4 regions of the Ruegeria sp. CE12 genome follow, and region 3 is predicted to be linked to each of the others. Evidence: riboswitches for the same ligand, from Rfam matches in the RefSeq annotation. Region 3 holds a riboswitch; each other region holds the start of a gene.
The links. Region 3 has a riboswitch for cobalamin ahead of ACR0IO_RS12560 (DUF1636 family protein). Riboswitches for the same ligand answer to the same signal wherever they lie in the genome.

Region 1 (7,450 bases), on a different contig from region 3:
CCAGGTGCCGCCGACCTGCTGACCCTGCGCGGACGCGATATCATCGCATCCTGCCCAGTATGCCTCTATGCGGGCTCATTGGTGCCAGAGGAGATTCTGGGCCATTGCCCAGAAGGTGCAAAGATCGTGAACACCGCGCCAATGGATCTGGATCAGATCGTGGCCGAAATCAAAGCAGCTCACGAAGCCGGACAGGACGTGGCGAGGTTGCATTCAGGCGACCTGTCGGTCTGGTCGGCCATGGGTGAACAGATTCGTCGGCTCAAGACCGAAGGCATTCCGGTTAGCGTAACACCCGGCGTGCCATCTTTTGCCGCCGCTGCCGCATCTCTTGGAACCGAACTGACCCTTCCCGGGCTTGCTCAATCTGTCGTCCTGACCCGCACTCCCGGGCGTGCGTCGTCGATGCCCGAGGGTGAAACGCTGGAAAACTTTGCCCGCACCGGCGCAACATTGGCCATTCACCTGTCGATCGGCAATCTGGACAAGGTGATTTCAGATCTGGTGCCTGCCTATGGGGCTGACTGTCCAGTGGCCGTTGTCTATCGCGCCAGTTGGCCGGATGAGCAGATTATCCGCGCCACCCTGGCAACCCTGAAAGATGCGCTGGACGAGAGCATCTCTCGCACAGCATTGATCATGGTAGGCCCAGCACTGGCCGGTGAAGGTTTTGACGAAAGCTGTCTGTATTCCAAAACCTATGACCGCCGCTATCGCCCGCAGAGCGCGGAAAGCCCGTGGTCGAGCTGGAGCCATGGTGATGACTAATCCTCCCGGAATTCTGATTTCGGCACCATCCTCAGGCACCGGAAAAACCACAGTCATGCTGGGTCTTTTGCGCGCTCTGGCCGAAGATGGACTGACGGTACAACCGTTCAAAAGCGGCCCGGATTACATCGATCCCGCTTTTCACAGAGCGGCGACTGGCCGGGACTCGTTCAACCTGGATAGCTGGGCGATGGGTGCGCCTTTGCTTAACGCGATCTCGGCGCAGTCAGAGGGCGCAGATATTGTCGTGGCCGAAGGTTCCATGGGACTGTTTGATGGGGTCGCCAAGCCCGGCGAACTGGGCCATGGGTCCAGCGCTGAAACAGCCCAGCGCATGGGCTGGCCTGTCGTATTGGTGCTGGATGTTGGTGGTCAGGCGCAATCCGCGGCAGCCACGGCGCTGGGGTTCCGAATGTATAATCCGGACCTTCCTTTTGCCGGTGTGATCCTAAACCGTTGCGCGAGCCCGCGGCATGAACGCCTGACACGTCTGGGTATGGAGCGTGCGGGTCTGCCGGTGTTGGGTGTGTTGCCGCGTCGGGGTGATCTAACTTTGCCAGAGCGGCACCTTGGATTGATACAAGCGGTCGAGCACCCTGATCTGGAAAGCGCGATTGCCGGATACGCGGCCTTTCTGCGTGAACATGTGGATCTGGATGCGATCAGGGAGGCTGCCTCCTCAGGCCCCAATGGGCCATCTCCGACCGCGCTGCCGCGCCCCCCGGCCCAAAGGATTGCGCTGGCCAAGGACGAAGCATTTTCCTTTACCTATCCGCACCTTCTCAAAGGTTGGCGTGCTGCGGGTGCTGAAATCCTGCCATTCTCGCCGTTGGCCAATGAAGCGCCTGCCGACGATGCAGATCTTGTCTGGCTTCCAGGAGGTTATCCTGAGTTGCATGCCGGCACTCTGGCAGTCGCTGACACTTTCCAGACTGGTCTACGCAAGCACGCGGAAACCCGTCCAGTACATGGTGAATGCGGTGGATACATGGCTTTGGGGGACGTGCTGATCGACAAGGAAGGTACGCCACACAAAATGGCGGGACTACTCGGTCTTGTGACCTCCTATGAGAAGCGCAAATTCAACCTCGGGTATCGCAAAGCCGAGTTGTTGGCAAAGATGCCCGGTTTCGCGGTTGGTACAGCGCTTCGCGGGCACGAGTTCCATTATTCGTCTATTGTCGAACAGCCCGATGCCCCTCTTGCGCGAGTCTTTGACGCAGAAGGTGCGGAAGGACCGCAGACAGGATCAGTTCGGGGCAACGTCACCGGCACATTCTTTCATCTGATCGCAGAGGCCTCAGCATGAGCGGTTTCGTTTCGTTCATTGGCTCAGGCCCCGGAGATCCGGAACTACTGACGCTCAAGGCCGTTGACCGGATGCAAAAGGCCGATGCGGTTTTGTTCGACGATCTCAGTAGCGGACCTATTCTTACCCACGCCCGCGAGGACGCAGATTTGGTGGGTGTAGGAAAGCGTGCTGGTCGCCCCTCACCCAAGCAGGATCATGTGAGCCGTCTGCTGGTCGACTATGCACAAACCGGTGCCCATGTCGTTCGCCTGAAATCAGGTGACGGAGGTATGTTCGGTCGGCTTGAAGAAGAACTGGTCGCGCTGAAGGCGGCGGGGATCGAGTATGAAATCATCCCCGGAATTCCATCTGCCGTCGCCGCCGCGGCAGCCGCAGGCATTCCGCTGACCCGCCGCCTGACAGCTCGCCGTGTACAATTTGTCACCGGCCACGATGTCAGCGGCAAACTGCCCGAAGATTTGAACCTGCCGGCGTTGGCGGATTCGGGGGCGACCACAGTTGTTTTCATGGGCAAACGCACTTTCCCGCTACTTGTTGAGGCGCTGCAAGCACATGGTCTGCCTTTGGACACGCCCGCGCTGATGGCAGAATCTGTCTCGACACCCGATCAGTCGCTGCACCGCTCGACCATCGGAGCGTTGTCGGAACGGCTGCAGTCTGAAATCGGAACAGCCCCGGCACTGATACTCTATGGACCGCTGGCGGAGTTCGATAATGTATGAACTGAGCCTGATAGGGATCGGTACAGGCAATCCGGATCACGTGACATTTCAGGGTGCCGAGGCTATTCGTGCAGCTGATCTGATCCTGATCCCGCGCAAGGGTGAGAACAAGGCAGATCTTGCCGGCGTACGTGAGAAGATCATTTCTCAAGTCACTGAAGCGGCTCCGCAAATCGCCTATTTCGACATCCCCACGCGTAGGGCCGATGATGGCTATCTACGTGGGGTGGATGAATGGCATGATGCAATAGCACTGCGCTGGCAGGAAGCGATCGCATCCCATCCTGATGCACAATACGTGGCCCTACTAATCTGGGGCGATCCCTCACTTTATGACAGCTCGCTGCGAATCGCTGCGCGTCTCTCACCGCAACCGATCAAACGGGTGATTCCCGGTATCACGGCCCTGCAGGCCCTGACCGCAGCACATGGGATTCCGATCAACGATATCGGCGCACCTTATGTCGTTACAACCGGTCGCCGTATCCGGGACGAGGGTTGGCCTGAGGCTGCTTCAACCGTCGCAGTGATGCTGGACGGCGAATGTTCGTTCCAGAGCCTTGATATGGCAAATTATGACATCTGGTGGGGCGCTTACGTCGGTATGGAAGAAGAAATCCTGATCAACGGAAACTTGTCCGAAGTTTGTGATGAGATTCTCTCAACTCGTGCACAGGCAAGGGCTGATCATGGCTGGATCATGGACATCTACGTTCTGAAAAAGCGTGTGAATTGACGCAAAACGTCGCAAATGGCGATTGCGCAAACCTGTGCTTCGCGGCTAAATGACCGGGTCTGGTCCTGCCGGAGACATCCGGATGCTAAGAGGGAATGTGGTGCGACTTCGTCTGAGGTCAAAGCCAAAGCCGCCCCCGCGACTGTAAGCGGTGAGCCCCTGTTCAACCAGCCACTCCCGAATTCGGGGGGAAGGCGAACAGAGGCACCGACCCGCGAGCCAGGAGACCTGCCAGGCGAACGTAGAAACACCAGCCGTCGGGTGCGACGGCACTGGAGGACAAGAAATGACGACACAAACTCAAACAGCATCTGCTGCAAAGACAGGCTTTCTGCCGGTAATGTTCGCAGTGGTTCTGGGCCTGGGTATCATCACCCTGACCGGCCATGTTCAGGCATCTGGCTTGCATGACGCGGCACATGACGTGCGCCACGCAACCGGTTTCCCCTGCCACTAAGCAGATGTTCAGTCGCATTTTGACCAGCGCGTTGTTCGCTGGTGCTGCAGCGGGGCTGATTGCCGCCTTGCTGCAGCTTGTATTTGTGCAACCCGTTCTGTTGCACGCCGAGCTCTATGAGTCCGGTGAACTGGTGCATTTCGGCGGAGAAGCTGTCACGGCCCATCCCGAGCTACCGGGCATGTTCTCTGAGCTGACACGCGACGCGCTGAGCGTCATCTTCACCATGCTCACCTATACCGGTTACGCACTGGTTCTGGTTGCCCTTATGTCTGTGGCCGAAGGTCAGGGTCACAAGATCGATGGTCGCACAGGTGTTCTGTGGGGTCTGGCGGGCTTTATCGCGGTTCACTTTGCACCCGGCTTTAGCCTGGCACCCGAAGTTCCTGGCGTTGCTGCTGCAGATGTTTACGCACGGCAAGTCTGGTGGTTCGCCACCGTCGCGGCTGCGGCGGTTGCCATGTGGCTGATTGCGTTTGGTGGCAACATCATCAGCTACGTGATTGCGGCAGCGTTGCTCGTTGCTCCACATCTGATCGGCGCACCCGAACCGGATGTCTTCACCGGACCGGTCCCAACCGAAATCGGTGCTCTGTTTGCCGCACGTGCCTTTGGCATCGGCCTTGTCGCATGGGTTCTGGTTGGCGCATTTGCCGGTTACTTCTGGCAAAGCGAAGGCAAACGCGCCGAAGCGGCAGCCTGATACCCCAATATGTCATCCCGCCGGGCCCCGCCCGGCGGGTTCTTTTTTGGCTCAAGGAACAGAAATGGCACGTTCACTTGCCCTCTTTGCAATTGGTCTGGTCTTCGGCGGAGGCGCTGGTTTCGTTCTCGCCGCGGCCAATGGCGTCACATTTGACGGCCACGACCATGCGGACCCCAATCAACATGGCGGTTCTCATGCCGAAGCCATGGCGCATGATCACTCGACCGCCATCAACCTGCCTGCCGGTCAGGATGCGCCCGGTCTGGAAATTGCGGTAACGCAGGACCCAATGGCCGGATGGAACCTGCACGTCATGCCTCAGAACTTTCGGTTTGCGCCCGAAAACGCCTCTGCTGCGGACAATCCCGGTGAAGGTCACGCGCATGTCTATGTGAATGGCACGAAACTCGCCCGCCTTTATGGCAACTGGATGCACATCTCCGATCTGCCCAAGGGCGAGGTTGAGATTAAGGTATCGCTGAATGCCAACAGCCACAGCCCGCTGATGGTCGAAGATGTGCCGGTCAGTGCTTCGGTAACTGTACAGGTGGACTAAAGCGCCGGAATACGCGCCCGCAAACACAAGCGAAGCCGTCCGCATGGTCGGGCGTCTTCGATCCAGCCAGCGGGGCTGTCCAGATACGCTCGACAAGTCGCAGCAATATCATCCGCATCTGCAACGATATCGATACCCGAAAAAACATATGACGCCATGCCTTCGCCCTGCAGGCCGATCGACGTTGGTTCGCTACATCCACTGAAACAGGCGTGTTCTGCGATTTCGATCTCCGCCGTAAGATCGATGCCAGTCAATGCCGCTTGTACGGCTTGCCGTTCGGCATCACGATCGCGCGTGCCGGAACAACTGGTGCAAATTAATAGCCGGGTCTGCGCCAAATACGTTTCACCTTAATCTTGAGTTCCGCTGTTTCTGAAGCTTTCAGCGCTGTGACACAAGCCCGTGGTCGCGATGAGCGCACGAGAATGTGAGTGCACCGGAAAGTGATATCTGGCATCAATCTCACACTCAAACCCTTGGAGGTTGCTTGATGAAATCGCTATGGTCTGTGCTTTGTCTGTTGGCTCTGCCCGCATGGGCTGAGTTTACGGAACCACTTTCTGGCTGGGCTGTCTATCTGACCGACAAGAGTTATCAGGAGCTCGTAGACGATACAAAGAGCGCAGTGAAAGAAAACGGTCTCATCGTGGTAACGCAGGCCGGACCGACCAAAGCGGCCGCTGCCCGCGGGATTACGATCCCCGGAAATCGCGTGATTGGCGTTTTCAACAATGACTATGCAGTTCGCGTTCTCGAGACTTCGACAGCGGCTATGATCGAAGCCCCGATCCGGTTCTATGTAACCGAGAATGAAGATGGCACAGCCACCCTGTCCTACAAGACACCCAGCTTTATTTTTGCCCCATATGTCTATGAGGGTGGTGAGCCTTTGGCCGACATTGCCGAAGAATTGGACGATAAGTTTCAGGCCATTGCTGAAAGCGCAGTCAAATAGTCACACTGACGTGATGCGCCTTGCGTCCCGGAGCGTCCTCCGCAATCTGCTGCGTAACACGAATTTCGGAGCATGACTGATGCAGGACCTGTCCCCCCGCGCTGCTGATCTTTTGGCCCAAAGGCTGTATGAGGCCGGTTGCCGTCACGCATTTGGTATGCCCGGCGGTGAGGTACTGACACTGGTCGATGCGCTCGAACAGGCTGGAATCACCTTCCATCTGACCAAGCACGAAAACGCTGCGGGATTCATGGCCGAGGCCGTGCATCACCGCGATGGCGCACCCGCCATTCTGGTGGCAACACTTGGTCCGGGGGCGATGAACGGCATCAATGTGGTTGCAAATGCGCTGCAGGACCGGGTGCCGATGATTGTACTGACAGGTTGCGTCGATGCAGATGAGGCGCTGACCTACACGCATCAGGTCATGGATCACAGTCAGGTCTACCGGTCCATAACCAAGGGGACCTTTCTGCTGACCGCAGAAGGTGCTGACATCATCGCAGACAAAGCCGTATCACTGGCCAATCAACCCCGCCCCGGCCCCGTGCACATTGATGTGCCGATCTCGGTCGCTGACACCCGCGTCAGCAACAGCAAACGCCGCCGACTGGCAAAACCCGCTGCCGTTGCGCCGGAGGGTGATTGTCTGGAAAAAGCCCGCCGTTGGGTGGCCAATGCAGAACGACCCCTCGCCATCATCGGTCTGGATGTTCTGTATGATGACTCCCGCAGTGTCGTATGTGCGTTTCTAGAACATTTCGGGATTCCCTTTGTGACCACTTACAAGGCCAAGGGGATCGTGCCCGAGGATAACCCGCTATGCCTAGGGGGCGCAGGGTTATCTCCGTTGGCCGATAAGCACTTGGTGCCTCTGGTTGAACAAGCCGACCTGATCCTCTGCCTGGGATACGATCCAATCGAGATGCGCCCCGGTTGGCGCGAGATCTGGGATCCCGAAGACAAACGCGTGATTGATATCTCTGCGGTGGTGAATGATCACTACATGCATCAGGCGGGTCTGAACCTGGTTGCTGACACCGCCGCCACACTCGAAGCCATCGCAAAAGGCAACCCGGCACGAGCGACATGGCCTGATGGAGAGCCGGAGCAGGTTAAAGAAGCGCTTAGCAAGGCTTTTCCAAGCGACGACGAATGGGGCCCTGCCGCGGTAATAGCCGAGACAAGAGATGTACTGCCCAAGGAAACGCTTGCCACCGCCGATAGCGGTGCAC
Region 2 (7,450 bases), on a different contig from region 3:
CAAAGTTCGGAGGACGCGCTGGCCCTAATCATTATACACATGTGCCGGCAGGTGAAATTTCGATGAGACATGTAGCAGACCTGCACGTATTTCCGAATGAGCTTCGAGCCATACGTGTCAGTAGAGCCCAACTGCTTGACTGGATCGAGATGTCTGCAGGGATCTTCAATCAGCTCGACAAAAGTCACGAGGCTGAGCTGAATGATCCGCGCCGGGCAGGGCACAACTTCGACGTATTGCACGGCGTGTCATACGAAATCGATTTGTCGCAACCCGCCCGCTTCGGCGCGAGTGGTCAATTGATCAATCCCGCGAATTCTCGAATCTGCAACTTGCGACATCTCGGCAGTCCGGTGGAGCAGGAGCAGGAATTTATCGTAGCGCTCAACAACTATAGAGTCAGCGGAGGCGGGCATTTTCCGTTTCCTGAGCGTGTGGAAGCCATCAAGCTTCCTCCATTGCGAATACAGGATATCTTGCGTGACTATCTATCCGGAAAACTGCCTGCTGATCCTCTGGAGAAGGCTCCACGCCCCTTTTCGTTCACCAGCCAGCCGGGATCGCTGGCAATCTTCAGAACCGGGCCGGGCGCCGCGGATTATCTACAAGAACTGGCAGAATACGAACCGCAAATTCTCGATCAGGACCCTGATGGATTTCTCAGGATCAGACTAAGCCTGTGATGGGTTGTCATTGCACTGCCAAATCCCTATATCGGGCTTCGAGAGGTTGGCGCGGGCGAGCGCCTCGCCAACCTGGTCAGGTCCGGAAGGAAGCAGCCACAACGAGTCCCGCTTGGGTCGATGTCCAGCCTCTCACTTACCGCCAATTCGGCGATCAATCCGCAGCCAAAGGAGGGCTTTGATGATTGTAGTACAAATCCCTCAGGCAGTGCGGCGCTGATCTAGCGGCCACTTCCGACTGCCTGAACACATCACCCACGGATGCGCGTGCGCCATCTGTGCGGCTTGCTGTTTCTGAACACAGGCAGATCAATGTCCCTTACACTATCGGACCTCGGATGGTCCTCTCACTTTGCCGCGCAATATGCGGCTGATCCAACATACACTCCCTATCGCGTGAGCGCAGTTCACCGTGACCGTCTGATCGGAATGCATCCTGACGGCGAAGCAACATTGCTGAGTAACAACCAATCTACTGGTGATTTTGCTGTCGGTGATTGGGTTTTGGTCGATGAACACATGCGTATCCAACGACTGCTGGACAGGCGGAGCCTGCTAAAACGCCGGGCCGCAGGCACCGGTGCTGGAATCCAGTTGATTGCGGCCAACGTCGACGTTCTGTTCATCGTCAGTTCCTGTAACGCAGACTTTAACCTGCCTCGGCTGGAACGATACTTGGCACTTGCACATCAGGCTGGTTGTTATCCAGTGATCGTGCTGACCAAGGCAGACACGTGCGATGATCCGAAAGACTATGTTTCACGCGCAGAATCACTGACACTCTTTCTGACGGTTGTGCCAGTGAATGCCCATGATGACGATGACGTGCGACAGGTCCTGAATTGGTGTCCAAAAGGGCAAACAGCGGCTCTGATCGGCTCATCAGGTGTAGGTAAAACCACACTGACTAACGCAATGACTGGCGCAAACGAAGCCACCGCGGAGATACGTGAAGATGATGCCCATGGACGACACACGACGACCTCGCGCGAGCTGCACCAGATGCGTAACGGCGGTTGGCTGATCGACACCCCCGGTATGCGCGCCCTGCGTCTGCTGGATGCTCAAGAAGGGGTCGATGAAGTATTCTCGGATATCGTCGAACTTGCCGAAACCTGTCGCTTTGCGGATTGCAGCCACGAAACCGAACCGGGTTGCGCGATCCAAGAAGCCATCAGCGCCGGCGAGCTCGACCCGGCGCGTCTAGAGCGATGGAGGAAGCTGCGACGCGAAGATCGGCGTAACTCTGAAACAATCGCGCAGTCGCGCGCACGTGACAAAGCCTTTGGGAAAATGGTGCGATCCGTGATGCAGGATAAGAAATCACGCAAACGGTTCTGAAGGAAAGGGCACCTCCGTGCGGTGCCCTACTTCACGCAATCAACCGGGGCCAAACCGCAGAGTTGCGACGGGCAAACGCCCCGATGTGCCCCACACCCTTGAGGCCAAAATCGCCGGGCTTCAACAGGTGACGTCTGGCAGCAGGCCCGTAGGCATCTGCAAGTCGCCAAACTGCCTCCGGAGGCACCATCTCATCATCCTCAAATGTAAGAACGTCGACGGGCGCACCTGAACGCGACCAATCCGCTTCGGGCAGTGTAACTCCGGTCTCAGGCAAATAGCTTTGAGGTGCGGTACACCACTTTCGCCACTGCCAATACACTTTTGGCGGCAGGTCAGCACCAAAACCAACCAACTTACCCGGCAGATATCCCTTCAGGCGCACGATCAGGGGAGCGTGACCAAACCAGAACAACATAGCCAATGCACGATATGGCCAGGGATGATCGGATACGGTCACCAGTCCCGAACAGACACAAATCATCCGGTCGATCTGTTCGATTTCCGGCTGGACTGGACCCAACATCCCGCCAACCGAATGACCAATAACCCAGAGCTTGGCATCCGGAAATCTTCTGCGCATCTCAGCACGGGCCGCTGGCATATCGACAAGAGCCCAATCGGCCATGGTCACGTCGCTGTCCTGCAAGCGCCCTGAAAGGGAATGGCCAAAATCGCGGTAGTCGTATGTAAGGCAGGCAATACCCTGTTCGACAGCCAGCCACTGTGCAAAATGCCTGTAGTAATCGCGTGGCACGCCGGTGGCGCTGTTCAGAACTACAACTGTATCAGGCTCGGTCGCAGGCAGGAACAGACGGGCAGACAGCGTCGCTGAACCAGCCGGAAACTGAAAATCCTCGATGAGCGCATTCTGCTGGCTGTCCAACATTGAATCCTCCAACCAAGTCTGGACCAATCAGTCTAATAATTCCATCTGGACCATTTGGTCTAGTGCTGTCAATATCGATGAAAGATGACCAAACGTCCGCTACCAACCCGAGATCGCCTGATCCAGACCGCCGCCGAGCTGTTCCAGCGCTCGGGGTACAACGGCGTTGGGTTGTCCGAATTGCTGGCAGAGGCCCAGGCACCCAAAGGTTCGCTTTACCATCATTTTCCAAAGGGAAAGTCCGACCTGGCCCTTGCTGCGGCAAGCTGGGCGTCAGATGGAATGCTGGAACTGATTGCGGCCTCTTTCAAAGACGCACGCGACTTTCGCGATGGCGTCGAAACCCTATGCCACAAGATCGCAAAGCTCTTTGACAAATCCGGTCGCTGGGAAACCTGCCCTATATCCGCCACGCTGTTCGAGGGGCCGGAGAACCAACTTTTCAGGGATCACGCCTACCGCCTGTACGAAAGCTGGATTGTGCAAGTCCGCAGGCATGCCGAACGCTTTGGCGTCGATCATCCTCAGGAAACCGCCGATACACTGTTCATTATGCTTCAGGGCGGATGGCAACTGGCCCGCGCGCGTCGAAATTCGGATGTATTGCGCAACCTGCCGAGGTTTCTGCCCGCCAACGCTCTCTGAAGCTTACTGACCGCGGCGGAATGCAGCTTGACTCAAGCCGACCACAAGCATTAGCGGTTAGGCGATGGTTCTCGTATCGGACTGGTACGGGATGAAAAGGGAACACGGTGCGGTCCTGCCCGAAACGTTGGAATGGACCTATGCCGCGACTGCCCCCGCAACTGTAGGCGGAGAGCAATGCCGAAATACCACTGGCCAATAGGCTGGGAAGGTCGGCAAAGCGATGACCCGCAAGTCAGGAGACCTGCCATCGGAATTGAAACCGAAACTCGGGCGGGGTGTCCGGGCAGGGTCTGACCGCATCGCGTAGTCCAGCCTGTACCAAGCCCCCGTCTCGCGCGCGGAGGGCGCAACATGATCTGGAAGACCGAGACACACGAATTTATAGCTACAGTTTGCCAACGGACAGGCAAAACCTGCCCCGCACTGGCCAGAATGGCCCGTGCAATGGCGCAGGCCATGACAACAGCTGGACCAGTAGCGACGCGAGAATTCGAAATCGAAGGCAGCAGCGAGCTGACCCATTGCCCGGATGGTTGCACCGCCCGCTTTCGCGCGGGACCTGATCAGATCAGGTTTTTTTGCGGTTCAGATATGTCCGTCGAGACCAACGCGCTGGATGAATATGCAGACATGATGTTTGGCTCAGCAAACACCGCTTTGCCTTCCAGCATTCTTTCCAGTCCACCATATGCGCTACTTGAGGCCAATGCGCTCGTTCCAAGGCAAAATGTCGATATCAGCCAGCACGCGGCTGCATGATTCAGTGCTCGAGCTGCGGCTGAGCTGCCGATATCGCCCAGTTTAGCTGATCATCAGTTTCAACTGCACATGGCCGCACCTTGCGTAACCTCTGGAGTGCGTTTTCGGGTCTTTCACCGCATTCGATCATCAGTCGAAGCACAATCATCCCCGATCGTCCGCAGCCACCGCGGCAATGAACCAGTACCCGTCCTCCGCCCGAGAGTGCATGTCGAGCTGCTGCGCTGGTCTCAGTCCACAGCTCATTGATTTCTGGTGACGGCGCACCGAAGTCGGTCACGGGCAAATGCGCCCATCGACTAGCCCGGCTTTGAATATCGCTGCCGAAATCACCTGCGCCGAGCTGCACCATCTCGGCCTCAGTTGTCATTGAAATGACAAGACCTGGCTTCCAGTTCGCTATCAGGTCCAAATCGCCGGAATAGTCACCATCTTTGCCGGGTATCGACGTCAGCGCGAGCGTACCATTTCCAACCTGCAGGGCATAGATCACCAGCTGAGACACAAATTACTCCTCCCAAGAAATGGCATGCAACAGAACTCAGTTTTTCGAAATCGGTCCGGCCAGCTTATGCGCATCGGCTGGTATTCCCAAACGAAATTCGTGCCTGTGCGCTGTGGACGTAAGCCGCGGGGACAACTACGCTGCATCCTTGATACGAATCCGCCAGAGCAGACATGACCGACACACCCAGCCCCGCCTATCAGGTTCTAGCCCGAAAATACCGCCCGGAAACCTTTGCTGATCTCGTCGGCCAGGATGCCATGGTGCGCACGCTGAAAAACGCGTTCGAGGCCGACCGGATCGCGCAGGCCTTTATCATGACCGGCATTCGCGGAACGGGCAAAACGACCACCGCGCGGATCATTGCAAAGGGCATGAACTGTATTGGTCCCGATGGCAATGGCGGACCGACGACTGAACCTTGCGGGAAATGCGAACATTGCGTTGCGATCATGGAAGGCCGCCATGTCGACGTGATGGAAATGGACGCCGCAAGTCGGACCGGCGTCAATGATATCCGGGAAATCATCGACAGCGTACGCTACCGCGCCGCCAGTGCTCGCTACAAGATTTACATCATCGACGAAGTTCACATGCTCTCGACCAGTGCATTCAACGCGCTGCTCAAGACGCTCGAGGAACCACCCGAGCATGTGAAGTTCATCTTTGCAACGACTGAAATTCGCAAGGTCCCGGTCACCGTTCTTTCCCGGTGCCAGCGCTTCGATCTGAGACGTATCGAGCCCGAGGTCATGATTGGCCTGCTGAAAAAAATTGCCGGGTCAGAGAACGCTCAGATCGCCGAAGATGCGCTGGCTTTGATCACCCGCGCTGCAGAAGGTTCCGCGCGCGATGCGACGTCACTGCTGGATCAGGCGATTTCGCACGGCGCTGGCGAAACCAGTGCGGATCAGGTTCGCGCAATGCTGGGCCTTGCGGATCGGGGACGGGTTCTTGATCTGATTGATATGATCCTGCGCGGCGATGCGGCAAGTGCACTGACTGAGCTTGGTGCCCAATATGCCGAAGGGGCGGATCCGCTGGCGGTACTGAGGGATTTGGCCGAAATTACTCACTGGGTTTCCGTCGTTAAAATCACACCGGACGCGGCCGAAGACCCAACCGTTTCGCCAGACGAACGCGCACGTGGCCAGCAAATGGCCGAAGCCCTGCCGATGCGGGTGCTGACGCGCATGTGGCAAATGCTGTTGAAAGCGCTTGAGGAAGTTGCCGCCGCGCCCAATGCGATGATGGCAGCGGAGATGGCTGTCATCCGTCTGACCCATGTTGCCGACCTGCCAAGCCCCGAAGAACTGATTAAACGGCTGCAGGATGCTCCTCCACCGCCAGTTGGTGGGCCGGGTGGTGGCGTACCGGTGCCTAGCAATGGTGCCCCGGTTGCACAAGCACACACCCCCGCGACACCTGCCTATACATCGCCACCGCGTGGCAACGGCGGCGCGCCTTCAGCCGCGTTAGCGCAGGATGTTCAGGCAGCGCTGGCGCGCTATCCGAGCTTCGAGCATGTGGTCGAACTGATCCGGTCGAACCGGGATGTCAAATTGCTGGTCGAGGTGGAAAATGGGGTTCGGCTGGTATCCTACCAACCCGGCCGAATAGAATTCACGCCAGCATCGCAAGCACCTGCCGATCTTGCCGCCAGGCTAGGATCGTCTCTGCAACGCTGGACCGGCAATCGCTGGGCTGTTTCCATTGTATCCGACGGAGAGACGCCGACAATCGCCGAACTGAGGGATGCGGCAGAACTTGCTCTGAAATCAGAGGCAGAGGCTCACCCTCTGGTACAGGCGGTCCTTGCACAATTTCCCAAGGCGAAGATCACCAAGATCGAAACCCCCGAACAACGCGCAGCTCAGGTCGAAACCGAAGCGCTGCCCGAGGTCGAAGACGAATGGGATCCGTTCGAGGAAGACTGAGACCCAGACCTGCAATTCGCAAGCAGCAGGGCCCATTGCCTTGCAAAAGGCCTTAACAATGGGCGGGAGGCGCGCTGGCCTCTTGTGTCGCTCAGTCGGCATCCGTATTTAGGCGTCAAACCGATTTACAGGAGATTACCGATGCTCAAAGGACTCGGCGGCCTTGGCGGTCTGGGCGACATGGCCAAGATGATGAAATCCGCGCAGGATCTGCAGACCAAGATGACCGAAATGCAGGAAGAGCTGAACAACATCATGGTTGTCGGCGAATCCGGCGCCGGCCTGGTGAAGGCGACCGCTTCTGCCAAGGGTGAGCTGAAAGGTCTGGACATCGACCCGTCCATCTTTAACGGCGACGACAAGGAAGTGGTCGAGGATCTAATCCTGGCTGCGATCAAAGACGCTCAATCCAAAGCGACCGAACGTTCGCAGGAAGAAATGAGCAAGCTGACCGAAAGCATGGGTTTGCCCGCAGACATCAAGCTGCCGTTCTGATAGACACTCCTGACGACCCAAAGGCCGGGCACCCCTGCCCGGCCCTTTTGCAGGAGCGCAAGCCGTGAGCTCGAACAGCGACATCGACAATCTGATCGACCTGATGGCAAAACTGCCGGGCCTCGGGCCACGCTCGGCCCGTCGTGCAGTCCTGCATCTGATCCGCAAACGCGCCCTTCTGCTCACCCCCCTC
Region 3 (7,450 bases):
GCTGCAACTTCGACCGGCATGATCTTGGCTATGTCAGCGGGATCAGAGCCGATTGGCAGATTGACATCAAATTCGACCGTATCAAGCCGCGTGTTCGGGTGGGTTTCCAGCTCTTCATGCGAACGCAGGTCGACTATGGTTTCAATGCCAATGGCGGTCAGTTCTGAAACTGCATTCTCGGACAACTCATCCAGTTGATCCGAACGAAACAGCAGATTTGGTTTGATCCCGTTGTCGGGAGTGGTCAGCTGCCGAAAATTCCCAAGCCCTTCAACGGGATGTGTCACGGGAATGGTCTCGCACTCGGCCGGAACATCGATATCCAGCGAAGTCTGACATGCCGGCGATTGTGCAGCGGCCATGTGCCCGAGGGTAAGCAGGCTCAGTGTTGCTGCACCCAAGACCAGAAGAGGGGGCGTTCTCATTTGTGTTGTCCTCACAGCAAAGCCGATTCTTTCCGCGCCCTTTAACCAGACCTATATGTGATATAGAAAGTTAAACTCTATCGTAATTCCTGATGGAGTTTTCAATGTCTGATATCGATCAGCTTCGCGCGTTTGTTGCCGCCGCCGACTGTGGCTCATTCTCTGCCGCAGCACGTAATCTGGGCAAGGCTCAGTCCGTTATCAGCACGACGATATCAAATCTCGAAATTGACCTGAATCTGCCGCTCTTTGATCGAAAAGGCTATCGGCCGGTTTTGACCGAGCAGGGCATCTCGGTGCTGCGACATGCCAGAACAGTGCTGGAAAGCGTTGACGCCCTGCGTGGTCAGGCAGAAGCGTTGAACGGTGCGATGGAGCCTAGTTTTTCACTTTATGTCGAGGATGGGTTGCTGGTCGAACGGGTCAGAAGCTTAATTGCAGAACTGTCCGGGACCTTTCCCGGGATCGAGTTGAGCATCGAACAGCGACCAAGGGACATGATCCTGAATGCGGTCGAGAGTGGCGAGGCCAATGGCGCATTTGTAATTCAGGCACCGGAAGGGGAACGACATTATCAAAGCCGCGGCATCGGGTTTCAAAGGATTGTTCCGGTCTGTCGTGCCGATCACCCTCTGGCCGATAAGAAACGTGTCAGCCGAAGTGATTTGGCCTTCTACCGGCAGATCGTGGAAGGGTTGCCATCGTCAAGCATCCGACATTTCAGCCCGGATGTCTGGGTGTCCGTAAACCCGGATATTCGCAAGCAGTTGGTGAGCGATGGTCTCGGCTGGGCCGAGCTCCCGGTTACTACGGTCGAGCGCGATGTGCTGAGTGGCGAACTGAAGGTGATCGACTATGCGTTTGCGCAGAATGCGATCCTGAAAACCGTTGATTTTCTGACCTCAAATCCTTCGGTGGATGGTCCTGTCATGAGATGGGCAATTGAACAGATCAGCAGTTGGGATCAGCGCGCCTGGATCGGTGATCATCGGGTTGGCAGAAGATAGCCGAGCCCCCCGACTCAGCAGGCGGTCTGCAACAGAACACCCGCTGGTCGCCAATCATCCCATGTGACCGGTTCAACCGGTCAGCCACGCCTTCCTGATCTGAACAGGTAAATGAACACAAAGAGCGACCCGATCGATGTTGTCACGATACCCACGGGCAGTTCCTGTGGTGCCAGCAGAAGTCTGGACAGGATGTCCGAGAGGGTCAGCAGCACGGCTCCTACAAGCGCCGCCGTTATCAACAGGTTCTTGTGAAGTGGTCCGGCAATACCGCGTGCAATGTGCGGGACCATAAGGCCGACGAACCCGATCACGCCCGCCACAGATACAAACGCTGCCGTCGCCAAGGCTGCTGCAAAGAACAGTCTGTATCGCAGTCCTTTGACAGGTATGCCCAGAGTCGAAGCGGTGAAGTCTCCGGTCAGCAGCGCATCCAGCCATCGGCTGCGATAGAGCGCATAGGCTAGGATCAGGCCAAGTCCCGCAAGGACAAGGGGGAAGGTTTCCCACCGCGCCAATCCAAGCCCGCCCAGCATCCAGAAAATCACGGAATGGGCTGCGCGGTTGTCGCCGGCAAAGATCAGATAGTTGGTAATTGCCGAGAACAGGAATGAGACCGAAAGCCCGGCAAGGATCAGTTTTTCCGGTGCACTTGTGCGTAAGCTCTGCACCAAAGCCAGAACAACTCCGGATGCGATGAGACCACCGCAAAAGGCTGCAAGTGGTAAGGTCCAGATGCCCAGAACATCGCCGGTAACGGTGATAACCAGAACTGCACCCGCGGCAGCGCCAGAGGACAGGCCAAACAGAAACGGGTCGGCAAGATCGTTTCGAGTGGTGGTCTGAAGCACGACCCCGACAACACCAAGGCCCGCGCCGATGACAGCAGCAAAAAGAGCGCGTGGTAAACGCAGGTCGAACACGATCCGATGCAGCGGGGACATGTCGCCTTCGCTGATGCCAGTGCCAAGCGAAATGGCGGTCAGGACGTCCGCAACAGGGATCGGCGTGGTGCCATAGATTGTCGACACCAGCAAAAGGGCGACCAGAACGGCCGCCCCCAGCAGTGTTGTCCGGCCCAACGGGCCCATATCAGTTGATCTCGGCGTGCATTTCGCGCGCCATTTTCTCGATCGCTTCGATGTTTGCCGGTCCAGGTGTCAGCTCTTCGTAGCGCAGACCGATCCAGCGTTCATTCTTGACTGCGTCGGTCTGGGACATCACCGGATGCTCTTGCAGGAATTTGAAGGTATCCGCAGCGCCGTTGCCGGTCTGGTAGTCCAGCAGAACCAGGAATTCAGGGTTCGTGGCGGCGACGGCCTCCCACGAGGTGCGGCCCCAGCTGGTGTCCAGATCATGGGTTACGTTTTCGCCACCAGCGGCGGTGATCATCGCGTCAGGGATTGCGAACTTGCCCGCGGTAAAAGGCGCATCAGCCGGACCATCCAGCAGGAAGACGCGTGGTTTCGCCAGATCTGCGGTTTTGGCTTCGATGGCGGACAGCTGGCCCTTCCAGCCATCGACCAGAGCTTCGGCTTTGTCCTCAACATGCATGACTTTGCCCAGACGCAGAACGTCATCGAACAACAGGTCCATGCTGGCTTCGGGGCGGTCCTTGTTCAGGTGTACGCAGCTTTCGGTCAGGACCATGGTCTTGATACCGAACGGGGCCAGCGTGTCCGGAGTGACTTCGCCGCCGGGCTTCATGCCATAATACCACCCGGCAAAGAACAGATCGGGTTCTACCGCTACCAGATTTTCGACAGTGGGGTATTTCGGCGCCAGCTCGGGGATGTCACCGCGCAGCGTGTCGAATTCCGGGCTGGTCTTGTACCATCCGGTGATACCGGTCAGACCAACGATCTTGTCCTGCAGGCCAAGCGCAAAGGCCATGTCGGTCATGTTCATGTCGTGTACGACCAACCGTTCGGGCGTTGAGTCAAAAACAAGCGGTTCGCCGCAATTGTCTACGGTGACCTCATGTGCGGCCGCACTGGTGGCGAGGCCGATGATCAGCGCCACGGGCCAGAGTTTCAGGTTCATGGAAAGCTCCTGTCAGTTTGTAAGCTTGGTTTTTCGGATGTCGAGTGCGGGGATCACCCGGTCTTCGTGTTGAAAACACAGGTATTCGACGCCAAAGGTTTCGCGCACGCGCTGTGGCGTCAGGATGTTGCTGACCGGTCCAAAACCCGTCAGTCGGGTGGATTTCATCAACGCAACATGGGTGGCGAATTCTGGTATCATGACCAGGTCGTGGACGATCATGACCACGGTGATACCAAGATCGGCGACCAGCGAGAGCATGCGCCCCTTGGCGTCGGGATCCAGATGGTTGGTGGGTTCGTCCAGAAACAGCAGCGACGGGTTTTGGGCCAAAGCGCGCGCAATATGCGCGCGCTGACGCTCGCCTCCGGACAGGGTCGACATCTGCTTGCCTGCCAGATGATGCAGCTCGGTCAGGTCAAATATCCTGTCCAATGCCTGTTTATGTTCATCTGCAGATCGGTCGCCTTTGATGGGAATCTGCCCCAAGGCAACGTAATCTCTCAGTCGTAACCGTCCATCGGGCAACTCTTGTTGGCTTACAACAGCGATGGTCCGGGCGCGATCCTGAGGCGATAGCGATCGCAGGCTTTGACCGCGTATCAGTACATCCCCGAGCGCGATGGTTTCGACACCACATAGCAAGTTCAGCAGGGTGGTTTTGCCTGCGCCGTTCGGGCCTGCGATGGCCAGTACTGATCCCTCGTCCAGATCAAAGGACACACCCTGCAGCAGCACATCACCGTTCAATGCATAATACTCGAGATTTTCGGCAACCAGAAATGTCATGCCTGACCTCCAGACAAGATGCGCGGCATGCGCGACAAGGTTTTGGTGTAAAGGGCAGAGGGTCTGTCCGTAGCATTGGTCCAGCCGTCAGCGCTGTCCTGATATTGCCAGGCAAACGCGGCCAGCGCTTCAATGTCCTGCGCTGAACTAATGCGACCGAACAGGTATTGCGCTTTGTCCGCTGCCTGAAAGCCAACAGTCGTAGGATGTGAACAGCCAGCCATGCAGGAAACCCCTCGGATGGCGAAGCAGGACGGAAGCTTATCCGCAATCGCCGCTCGAAGCGCATCGGCACTGTCCGAGCCCTGACAGGTCTCGCAAATCAACAGGAAATGATCAGAGTTTTCTGGCATTACGCGCTCCACTTACTGTCAATCTGAATAATTAGCAATGTAATAACGTAACATAAAATTCACTGCAGGGCGTGTTTGCGAAGCGCCACCGTTGCCAATTCTGAAAACACAAAACGAAGGGTTCAGTTGCTTCCGGCATGGTCCGCTCCACTTGTTGCCAAGTGCGGACAGAAGGTGCCGTTTATGTACACACGCAGATTACGCGCCATCAAAGCCTCCTTCCAGGACGCCCCGCCCCGGGTTGGTTAAACATCTGATGGCAGGTCTCCTGACTTGCGGGTCTATGCTTGGCCAACCTTCCCGGCCTTTGGGCCAGTGGTCTTTTGGCTTCGCTCTCCGCCTACAGTTGCGGGGGCAGTCACGGCATTGGTACGCAGAACGCACCGCACCGTATTCCCATTTTCATCCCTCGGGCAAACCGTCGGGAACCATCTCGTGTCAGCTAGTCTGGTGTCGATAGCGTTGTCAAGCGCCAGCTGAAGGCTTGGTCAACGCGGGGATAGGTTTTTACTTCACGGCCCGAAGCATCGGCCGACGGGAGGTGTCGCCGCGTCTGTCGTTACCGGTCGGAAAGCGATTGGCAAGCGTCAGACCAGCCTGAATCAGATGGGCATCCGGATAGCCGCCGGTAACAAGGTTGACGGCATCGCGCGCTTCGGGCGTGTTGTCGCGCCGCATGTGATGCAGCATCTTCATCAGCGCAAGCTCATCGCATGTCAGTGACCCACGCTGTTCAAGGCAAAGCGGGTCGTTGAAGGCCAACCCCGCCGGGCGGCAATGCAACGTGACCTTGACGATTTTATAGATCAGATGAGCGATGTTCAGGCCCTGATCAACGCCCCAGCGTTCGATGGCCGTGGAATAGGCGTGTTGCCACGATTGCGTATCGGAATCGGCAAAACTGAGGATGAAGTGTCGCATAACAGGCAACAGTCCCAGCTCAAAATCATCGAAGTCTGGTCTGCCCGCAGCTGGTCTGTCGCCGTTTGATCCATAGACTGAAAAGCTCATGCGCGCTTCCTTTCAGAATTTGGGGAATGCGCCGACAGGCTGAGCACGTTTTCTGGCAGCTCATCTGCGGTCAGCTCTGTTTCCGGGCGGGGTGCGGTGGCATGTGCAGGGAACCGCAGGTCGGCTTCGATGGCCTCGCGGAGTTTCGGTTTCAATGCACATCCATGTCGGCTGGCAACAGCATCCATGGCCAGCAGGTCAGCAAGCGATTTTGTCATTATCTGGTTGTCTCTTGGTCAGCGTCGGGCAGGGCGGTGACCGGGCGTGAATCCAGAGAATCTGACTAGGTCGGTATTTAACTGACAAAAATAATCGGGAAAAGCAATGAGGAAAAGACGGACCGGTTGCGACGGCCCGTCTTCCGGCGGGAAAACCCGCCTTCCAAGGCGAAAGCCAACCCTGCGAACCCGAGTCAGCTAACTGATGGGGTTATCAGCCGCCGTTGGAATTCGCGAGCGCAGGCTGGGCAAAGTCGTTTGCCTCAGGGGTAAGATCCTGCGCGCCGGTGCCCGGCATCAGTTCGAAGCCAAGATCGAACTGATCAAGTGTCGAGGCCAGTTGTGCTACGATCTCGGTATCGCCTTCAGATTTGGCGGTTCCATCTGCCAGCATGTCGGTCAGCTTACGTTCGCCGGTCATGACCTTTTCCAGATCAGCGCGGTTCAGGCTGATCGACAGGTCGGCGTTTTCCGCAGTCTGATCAACGATATGGGTCAGGGTGGCGTTGCTCATTTCAACCACAATGTTCTCATCGCGATCGGGAATCGACAGGTTGATGGTGAACTCCATGTTTGCCGCTTTTTCGCTGTTGACGCGGATGCCGAGGAAATCCAGCCACATGGTGGTTTGCATCGCCTTGATCGTATCCGGACCGGTGGTTTCGATGGTGGCACCCTGTGGGATACCGTTGCGCAGTTCATAGGCCGCGCCCAGGAATGAGTTGCGGACCGACGGGCTTTCCTTCTGGTACCCGATCTGCTCGAACGCGTCGGCCAGCAGGTCCTTGGCAGCCTGGTTCTGCGGTTCGGCATAAACCAGTTTGTTGAGGATCTCGGTCGCCTCCAAATACTTGCCGGCATCGACCAGTTCTTGCCCTTTCGCCATGATCGGTTCGGCACCGCCCATCATCTCGACAAACAACGGAGCACTGTCTTCAGGCGAAAGCGGTGTCAGCGTGGTCGGGTTAGCATCCCAATACCCCAGATAGCGGTTGATAACCGCGCGGCTGTTATGCTCGACCGAACCGTGGTAGCTGCGCGCCGCCCATTGCTGTTGCAGACTTTCCGGCACCTCATAGACATTGTGCACCTCATTGATGGTGACGCCTTTGTTGGCGAGGTTCAGAACGCCGTTGTTGAGGTTGGCATAGGTATCGCGCTGCGCCCGCATCACTTCCTGAATGCGGTCATTGCCGAACCGTGGCCAGGAGTGAGAAGCAAACATCACCTCTGCCTCCTGGCCGAACTCGTACAACGCATCGTTGATGTGCTTAGACCAGCTCAGCGCATCGCGGACCAGTGCACCGCGCAGGGTGTAGATATTGTGGATCGTACCGGTGATGTTTTCCGCCGCCCAGAAGGCCTTGAGGTCGGGGAAATAAGTGTTCATCTCGGCAGGGGCTTCGGTGCCGGGGGTATTCTGGAAGATCATGCGGACACCATCAATGGTGATCTCTTCATAATCGTCCGAGACATAGCGGGTTGGCTCGATCAGGCCGGTGGTCCCGGCCGAGATGTTCTTACCGATCGACTGATCCACGTGACCATAGGGGTTACGCGGCAGCAGCACGCCATATTGGAAGAACAGGCGGCGGTTCATCACG
Region 4 (7,450 bases), on a different contig from region 3:
CGCACCGTATTCATGTTGTCCCCTGTGGCCGTTGCAACAGGCCAGCAAGGGAAAGGCGTTGGACAAAAGCTCCTGACGTTCGGGCTGAGCGATCTGCGCGGGCGCGGCGTTGATGTGGTGATCACCTATGGCGATCCGAACTACTATTCCAAAGTTGGTTTTGAACAGATTACCGAGCAGCAGGCCCAGCCACCCATGAAGCTTCAATATCCGCATGGGTGGCTGGCACAGTCTCTTTCGGATCAGGATCTTGCGCCTTTGAAAGGGCCACCACAATGCGCCGAAGCGTTCAAAAACCCGGCTTATTGGTAGAACCCTCTCGACTATCATCCGATCACTAAATCGTAAGGCCGAAGCGCCCAGACCTATGTTGATCTATGCGCTCTAGCGCCCCTGGGGACCACTTCGTACCCCGGTTCTTCCGGCTCATCATCCAGCATTTCGGTCGGGAAACCCGGTGCGCGAATATCCAGTCCGGTGGCATCTTCCAGTCGTCTGATGATATTGGGCGACAGCTCGCGGTCACCATACCGGGCAATTCCGTCCTCGAAAATCTTGATCATCACCGGGTTCATCTCCAACGGCACCCCCGCACGATCTGCGACTTCCTGAAACAGCCCGATATCCTTTTTCACAAGATCCATTGTAAACGAGATATCACGTGATCCATTCAGGATGACCTGACTTTCGGTTTCATGCACAAATGAGGTTCCTGATGAGATCTTGATCGCCTCATAGGTCGTATTCAGATCCATCCCTGCAGCCTTGGCAGTGACCAGGGCTTCGGCACAGGTGATCAGGTTGGCGGTGGCCAGATAGTTGGTCAGCACCTTCAGAACCGAAGCAGACCCCAGGTCACCGGTATGCAGAATGCGGCGCCCCATGGTTGTCAGAAAGGGCAAAATCCGTTCAAATGTTGCGCGGTCACATCCGGCAAAAATCGAAATATTGCCCGTAGCTGCACGATGGCATCCCCCGGAAACAGGGCAATCTACTGCGGCGCCACCGCGTTCGATCACCATGGCACCCAACCGTTTCACCTCGGCCTCATCAGTGGTGGACATCTCCATCCAGATCTTGCCCGGACCAACCTCTGGCAGCATTTCCTGCATCACGGCATCCGATGCCGCAGGGGATGGCAAGCAGGTGATAACCGCATCACAATCCCGCATCAGTTGCGCCGGACCTTCAGCAGCCTTGGCACCCTGCGCAACAAATTCAGCAACCAGATCCGGGTTCAGATCATGAACTGTCAAATCAACCCCGTTACGCAGCAACGAACCCGAGAGCTTACCCCCCACATTCCCCAGACCGATAAATCCAACCTTCATTGCGAATCCTCCCTGTGGGCTATGCCCGAACCGTTTTCACGCGGAGTATTCACCTTGATAACCCACAAATGAAACGAATAATAATCGATCTTATGGGCAAAAATTTTTGGTGATAAATGGATCGTTTACCAAACCCTTCCTGGCTGCGTAGTTTCGAAGCTGCCGCTCGGCATCTGAATTTCACCGCAACCGCGCAAGAACTGGGTCTGACACAAACCGCGGTATCCCTGCATATCCGCTCATTGGAAGCCGAGTTGGGCCAACCTCTTTTCACTCGACAGGCAAGACGACTGGAATTGACCGAGCTTGGCCAATCCTATGCTTTGACCGTTCGGCGCGCTCTGTCTGACATAACCCTTTCGACCAACAGTTTGTTTGGCCCAGCGTCTCAGCAGACGCTGACCATTCGCGCGGCAATTTCAACCATGACTTATTGGCTGGCTGCCGAACTACCTGAATTCACCAGCCAACATCCCGATATCCCTGTGCGATTGGTGACTCACATCTGGAATGACACCATGGGTTCTAGCGATGTGGATATCGATATTCGGCTGGGCTATGGCGACTGGCCGGGGCTCAGGGCAGAGAAGCTTTCGGATGAATGCCTTGTTCCGGTTTGCAGATCCGGCACCACAGCGCCAAGCAAGGCAGAGTTCCGTGAAAGTCCTCTGATCCATATCCTTGGGTATGAAGACAACTGGGCGCGATACTTTGAGGCACATGGCATTCACCAGCCTGAACTTCAGTCTCAGTATTCGGCAGATACCACGGTCACCGCGTTGCAACTTGTGATGGCGGGGGCAGGCTACGCCACAATCCTTGAACGCTTTGCCCGGAATGCGATTGCGCAGGGTGCGCCCTTGCAGATCGCCGGACCACCGATTCCCTTTGCTCAGTCCCATTACCTGATCCGCTCAGATGGCGCGCCCCGCCCGACGGCCTCTGCCCGCCTCTTTGAGACCTGGTTGCAAGAACGGATCAAAGCGGATGCCGCTGACTGACCACTGCAAGTCGCTTTTCCATCCCGGTGATCTGAGAGCGCCTCCATTCGCTTGACAACGCCCCTTTGCTTGCCGCATGTCCCTTTCGTTGGTGTCTGTGCAAGCAGATGAAAAGGGAATGCATCAGCGGTATGGAATGCCGTCAAATGCAGCCGCCCCCGCGACCGTGACCGGAGAAGGTGCCCAAAGCCACTGGCCTGCAGGCCGGGAAGGCAGGACACCTGCCAGAGGATACCTCTGACATCCGCAAGCCGGGAGACCTGCCAACGCCCGAAGACCAGACCGGACGGGGTGTTCCGGTGTCGGGCCAAGGCCCGCGCATACCCCGTCCCCCGAAAACCGTGAAGGGGGGATGAGAGACGTGACCGAGACGACACCAGTTGAACTGCTGGTCTGCACCACCTGCCGGCGTGGCCTTCCTGTCGAGGAAGATGACCAGCGCCCCGGCACATTATTGCATAAAGCGCTGACCGAGGCCGAGCTGCCAGATGGCATTGATCTTAAGGCCGTTGAATGCCTTTCGAACTGCGATCAGGGGTGTTCGATCGTACTGCGTGGCGGACCATCCCGCTGGACCTTTGTGTATGAGAACCTCAACGAAACCGACCACGTCGAGACCATCGTCGAAGGCGTCACCAAATATCTCGCCACCGAAGACGGCCTTGTGAAATGGCGTGAGCGCCCTGAACATTTCCGCAAAAACTGTGCGGCCCGCATTCCCCCGATTGGAGCCCTGAAATGAGCAACCTCGAAAAACTTCCCGTTACTGTAATCACCGGCTTTCTGGGCTCGGGCAAAACCACACTGGTCAAGCACCTGATGCAGAACCCGCAGGGCAAACGTCTGGCCGTTGTTGTCAATGAATTCGGTGACGTTGGCGTCGATGGCGACATCCTGAAATCCTGCGCCATTCCCGATTGCCCGGCGGAAAACATCATGGAACTGGCCAATGGCTGCATCTGCTGCACCGTGGCCGATGATTTCATCCCCACCATCCAGGCGCTGATGGCGCTGGAACCGCGCCCCGATCACATCCTGATCGAAACCTCCGGCCTCGCCCTGCCCAAGCCGCTGCTGAAAGCGTTCGACTGGCCCGATATTCGCTCGAAAATCACCGTCGACGGCGTGATCGCTCTGGCCGATGCCGAGGCCGTCGCGGCCGGTCGGTTTGCTCCGAACGTTGAGGCGGTGGACGCCCAGCGCCTAGCCGATGACTCGATCGACCACGAAACGCCGCTGTCTGAGGTGTTTGAGGATCAGATTTCCTGCGCGGATATCGTCCTGCTGACCAAGCCCGATCTGGCTGGCCGCGAAGGTGTGGCGAAGGCCAAAGAAATCATCGCCGCCGAAGCTCCGCGTCCCCTCCCCGTCGTCGAAGTTGCCGAAGGTGCTGTCGACGTGCGAGTCGTGCTGGGTCTTGAAGCCGCAGCCGAAGATGACATGGAGGCTCGCCCGTCGCATCACGACGGCCATCACGACCACGAGCATGACGATTTCGAAAGCATCATTGTCGAGTTGCCAGAACAGACCGACCCGGTTCAACTGGTCGCCAATATCGAACGTCTAGCGAACGAGCTGAACATCCTGCGTGTCAAAGGCTATGCTGCCGTTCAGGGCAAACCGATGCGTCTGCTGGTGCAGGCTGTAGGTGCGCGTGTGCGTCACCAATACGACCGACCATGGGAACCCGGCGAGGAGCGCCGCTCGCGTCTGGTCGTGATTGCCGAGCATGACGACATCAAAGAGGCTGCGATCCGCGATATCCTCGTAGGTGTAGCCGAGGCTGCCGAGTAAGCTATGCATGTCGTCTTCCGCGAAAGCCACGGGTTAGAAGAAACCGAAACCCCGACCGATCTGGGCCAGAGCCCAGCGGATCTGGTGGTGCTGTCCTTCTCGGACAGCGACCTTGGCGCTTTCGCGGCAGGCTGGCATCGCGGTGGCGGTGCCGAGGGGCGGATGCCGACGATGCGGCTGGCCAACCTGACCGCACTGAAACACCCCTTGTCAGTTGATACCTATGTTGAACAGACGCTGGAGGGCGCGAAGGGCATCCTGATCCGATTGATCGGCGGCGTGCCGTATTGGTCCTACGGGTTGCAGCAAGTTCTGGCGCTGGTACAATCCAAAGGCATCGCGCTGGCTGTGTTGCCTGCTGACGGGCGTGAAGATACGCGGTTGGACGACTATTCAACGCTACCAGTTTCGACGCTGCGCCGACTCGCGCATCTGTGTGACACCGGTGGAGAAGTGGCCGCGCAAGCTGCGCTGGCCCAGATGGCACTGGCCGCGGGGCTTTATGCCGGGCCGGTGATGGGTGCAAAAACCCTGCCAGAATGCGGAGCTTGGTGCCCCGATCGCGGCGTTATCCCGGTAAACAAGGCCTTCTCGGGCGGGGCGAAGCGCATCCTTGTGAGCTTCTATCGGGCCTATCTGACCTCGGCGGACACTGCGCCGATCGCAGCCTTGATCCGCAGCTTACGAGACCGTGGTCTGGACGCGGTTGGGCTGTTCGCGCCATCTTTGAAAGCGCCCGCAGCCGCCGATTGGCTGCGTGAACAGGTTGTTGCCCTGAACCCATCCGCAATCATCAATGCCACTTCATTCTCGGGCAAAGGCGCGTCGGGGACATCTCCCTTGGACGCTGCTAATGTGCCAGTGTTTCAGGTTGCTCTGGCGACCTCGCGCCGCAAAGCATGGGCTGAGGCGGAACGCGGTCTTTCGCCTGCCGACCTCGCCATGCACGTGGTATTGCCCGAAGTGGATGGACGTATCTCGGCCGGTATCGCCTCTTTCAAAGAGCCCGGCAAACACGACCCGCACCTTGAGTATTCTCGCTTTGCCCATCGGGCTGAACCTGAACGGATCGAAGCGATCATCGACCGTGTAACTGGTTGGTTGAACCTGAATGACCGGCCCAAAGCAGATCAAGTGCCCGCTCTGGTGCTGTCCACCTATCCCGGCAAGGACTGGCAGATGGCCCATGCGGTGGGCCTTGATGCACTGGCCTCGGCCGAGGCGATGCTGGCCGATTTGCAGGATGAAGGCTATGACACTGCACCCGCAGAGCCGATTGCCGAAACTCTGCTGGACGCCCGCATTTCGTGGCCGCTGCAGGATTACCTCACCGCACTTGCCCAGTTGCCCGAGCAATTACGTTCAGATCTGAAAACCGTCTGGGGCAACCCTGAAGATGACCCGGTATTCACCGAAGGCGCGTTTCACTTCACTGCAGTGCGCCGAGGCAAAGCGCTGGTCGCGCTTCAACCCGAACGCGGCACGCCTGAATTGCGCGATGACGATTACCATGACTTGTCGCGCACCCCGCGCCACAGCTATGTCGCGTTCTATCTGTGGCTGCGCAAAAGCCTTGGTGCCGATGCGCTCATCCATATCGGTGCACATGGCACGCTTGAATGGCTGCCGGGCAAATCGGTCGCCTTGTCCGACAAATGCTGGCCCGAGGTTTTGATCCGCGATCTGCCGGTGATCTACCCGTTCATCGTCAATGACCCCGGCGAGGCCGCGCAGGCCAAGCGCCGCATCGGGGCTGTCACGCTGGGTCATATCCCGCCTCCGATGAAGGAAAGCGGCACGCCGGATCGGATGGTTCGGCTTGAATCGCTGCTGGATGAGTTCTCGAACGCAGACGGGCTAGACCCCAAACGTCGCGACCGCTTGCAGGAAGATATCCGCGACGAAGCGCAAACCATCGGACTTGAAAGTGACCTGGGCCTCGATCAAGCCACCTGCACTGCCGAGGCAATCACCCGCATCGACCGTTTTGTCTGCGACATCAAGGAAAGCCAGTTTGGCGACGGTTTGCACATCTTTGGCCGGGTACCTGAGGTGGCGAGCAATTTTGACCCTGCCCCCTCAGCCCACGCCGAACGCAGTGCCCTGATCGATGCACTGGCCGGGAAACGGATCGAGGCCGGACCGTCGGGCTCACCCTATCGCGGACGCTCGGATGTGCTGCCCACTGGGCGGAACCTATACACAACTGACCCGCGTTCGGTTCCGACCCGTGCCGCATACACCCAAGGCGTGAAACTGGCCGAGGAACTGGTGCGCCGGCATCTGCAGGAAGAAGGCGATTATCCCAAAGGGTTGATCGTCGACCTGTGGGGTTCTGCCACGATGCGCACAGCTGGCGAGGAATTCGCCATGGCTTTGCACCTGTTGGGCGTGAAACCGGTCTGGGACAAGGGGTCTGAGCGGGTTTCCGGCATCGAGGTGCTGCCGATTACCGACCTCAGCCGCCCGCGTTTGGATGTCACTCTGCGTGTATCGGGCCTGTTCCGTGACGTGTTCCCAACGCTCTCGGCGCTTTATGGTCAGGCCGTTCGCGCTTTGTGCGAACGTGACGAAGCGCCCGACTGGAACCCCTATGCGGGGCAGGTTCCGGCAGCCCGCGTCTATGGCCCGGCGCCGGGCAGCTATGGCCTGAACATGACTCATCTGTCCGAAACCTACACCGATGAGGCGCGCGAACAGGCCGGGCAGGCCTGGCTGGACGCCAGTTCATTCGCGCTGGAAGGCGAGCATATCGCACAGGACAAGGACGGAATTACCCAGCGGGTCGCCAACGCCGACAGTTTCGTCCACCTGCAAGACTTGACTGAAACCGACCTTCTGTTGGCCAATGACTATGCCACCCATGAGGCCGGGTTTGCCGCTGCCAAGCAGATCACTGGTGGCACTGCGCAGCTGTATCATCTGGACAATACCAACCCCGAAAATCCACGTGCGCGTACTCTGCCCGAGGAAATCAGCCGTGTGGTCCATGCCCGTGCAGCAAATCCCGCCTGGATAGGCGGTATGCAAAGGCACGGGTTCCGTGGTGCGGCCGAGATAGCGGCCACGCTGGATCACATGGCCTCGTTCGCGCATCTTTCCGGCACAGTCGCGCCGCATCTGTTCGACCTGTACCACGACGCCACTCTTGGCGACGCAGAGGTCGATGCCTTCCTGCAAGAGGCCAACCCTCAGGCGCATCAGGCCATGCAGGATCGGTTCCGTGCGCTGCTGGAGGCCGGGCTTTGGAATACGCGGCGGAACTCAATCCGCGCTGATCTGGAGGGGCTGGGATGAGTGCCCGCTCCCCAAAACCTGTAGTCC

Region 1: linked by a shared signal. The riboswitch ahead of ACR0IO_RS05070 (CbtB domain-containing protein) and the one ahead of ACR0IO_RS12560 (DUF1636 family protein) in region 3 are both predicted to bind cobalamin.
Region 2: linked by a shared signal. The riboswitch ahead of ACR0IO_RS22115 (hypothetical protein) and the one ahead of ACR0IO_RS12560 (DUF1636 family protein) in region 3 are both predicted to bind cobalamin.
Region 4: linked by a shared signal. The riboswitch ahead of ACR0IO_RS05140 (DUF1636 family protein) and the one ahead of ACR0IO_RS12560 (DUF1636 family protein) in region 3 are both predicted to bind cobalamin.

What each region holds. Positions count from the first base shown of each region.
Region 1 covers NZ_JBQFRS010000002.1:49,527-56,976, reverse strand. The annotation lists gene cobM (precorrin-4 C(11)-methyltransferase) at 1-768, shown strand, start outside; gene ACR0IO_RS05085 (cobyrinic acid a,c-diamide synthase CobB) at 755-2,077, shown strand; gene cobA (uroporphyrinogen-III C-methyltransferase) at 2,074-2,802, shown strand; gene cobF (precorrin-6A synthase (deacetylating)) at 2,795-3,538, shown strand; cobalamin riboswitch at 3,583-3,788, shown strand; gene ACR0IO_RS05070 (CbtB domain-containing protein) at 3,825-3,995, shown strand; gene ACR0IO_RS05065 (CbtA family protein) at 4,000-4,698, shown strand; gene ACR0IO_RS05060 (hypothetical protein) at 4,763-5,257, shown strand; gene ACR0IO_RS05055 (DUF1636 family protein) at 5,254-5,598, opposite strand; gene ACR0IO_RS05050 (DUF302 domain-containing protein) at 5,751-6,215, shown strand; gene ACR0IO_RS05045 (thiamine pyrophosphate-binding protein) at 6,295-7,450, shown strand, end outside.
Region 2 covers NZ_JBQFRS010000017.1:6,902-14,351, reverse strand. The annotation lists gene ACR0IO_RS22140 (bifunctional 2',3'-cyclic-nucleotide 2'-phosphodiesterase/3'-nucleotidase) at 1-683, shown strand, start outside; RNA gene ffs (signal recognition particle sRNA small type) at 723-821, shown strand; gene rsgA (ribosome small subunit-dependent GTPase A) at 996-2,024, shown strand; gene ACR0IO_RS22125 (alpha/beta hydrolase family protein) at 2,056-2,913, opposite strand; gene ACR0IO_RS22120 (TetR/AcrR family transcriptional regulator) at 2,998-3,558, shown strand; cobalamin riboswitch at 3,607-3,824, shown strand; gene ACR0IO_RS22115 (hypothetical protein) at 3,913-4,320, shown strand; gene ACR0IO_RS22110 (protein-tyrosine phosphatase family protein) at 4,322-4,825, opposite strand; gene ACR0IO_RS22105 (DNA polymerase III subunit gamma/tau) at 4,999-6,762, shown strand; gene ACR0IO_RS22100 (YbaB/EbfC family nucleoid-associated protein) at 6,904-7,257, shown strand; gene recR (recombination mediator RecR) at 7,322-7,450, shown strand, end outside.
Region 3 covers NZ_JBQFRS010000004.1:333,137-340,586, reverse strand. The annotation lists gene ACR0IO_RS12585 (tyrosine-protein phosphatase) at 1-425, opposite strand, end outside; gene ACR0IO_RS12580 (LysR family transcriptional regulator) at 530-1,432, shown strand; gene ACR0IO_RS12575 (FecCD family ABC transporter permease) at 1,513-2,523, opposite strand; gene ACR0IO_RS12570 (ABC transporter substrate-binding protein) at 2,525-3,475, opposite strand; gene ACR0IO_RS12565 (ABC transporter ATP-binding protein) at 3,488-4,264, opposite strand; gene ACR0IO_RS12560 (DUF1636 family protein) at 4,261-4,617, opposite strand; cobalamin riboswitch at 4,859-5,065, opposite strand; gene ACR0IO_RS12555 (hypothetical protein) at 5,125-5,628, opposite strand; gene ACR0IO_RS12550 (hypothetical protein) at 5,625-5,846, opposite strand; gene ACR0IO_RS12545 (alkyl/aryl-sulfatase) at 6,061-7,450, opposite strand, start outside.
Region 4 covers NZ_JBQFRS010000002.1:62,497-69,946, reverse strand. The annotation lists gene ACR0IO_RS05155 (GNAT family N-acetyltransferase) at 1-312, shown strand, start outside; gene ACR0IO_RS05150 (NAD(P)-dependent oxidoreductase) at 366-1,331, opposite strand; gene ACR0IO_RS05145 (LysR substrate-binding domain-containing protein) at 1,448-2,332, shown strand; cobalamin riboswitch at 2,405-2,614, shown strand; gene ACR0IO_RS05140 (DUF1636 family protein) at 2,685-3,074, shown strand; gene cobW (cobalamin biosynthesis protein CobW) at 3,071-4,126, shown strand; gene cobN (cobaltochelatase subunit CobN) at 4,130-7,423, shown strand; gene cobG (precorrin-3B synthase) at 7,420-7,450, shown strand, end outside.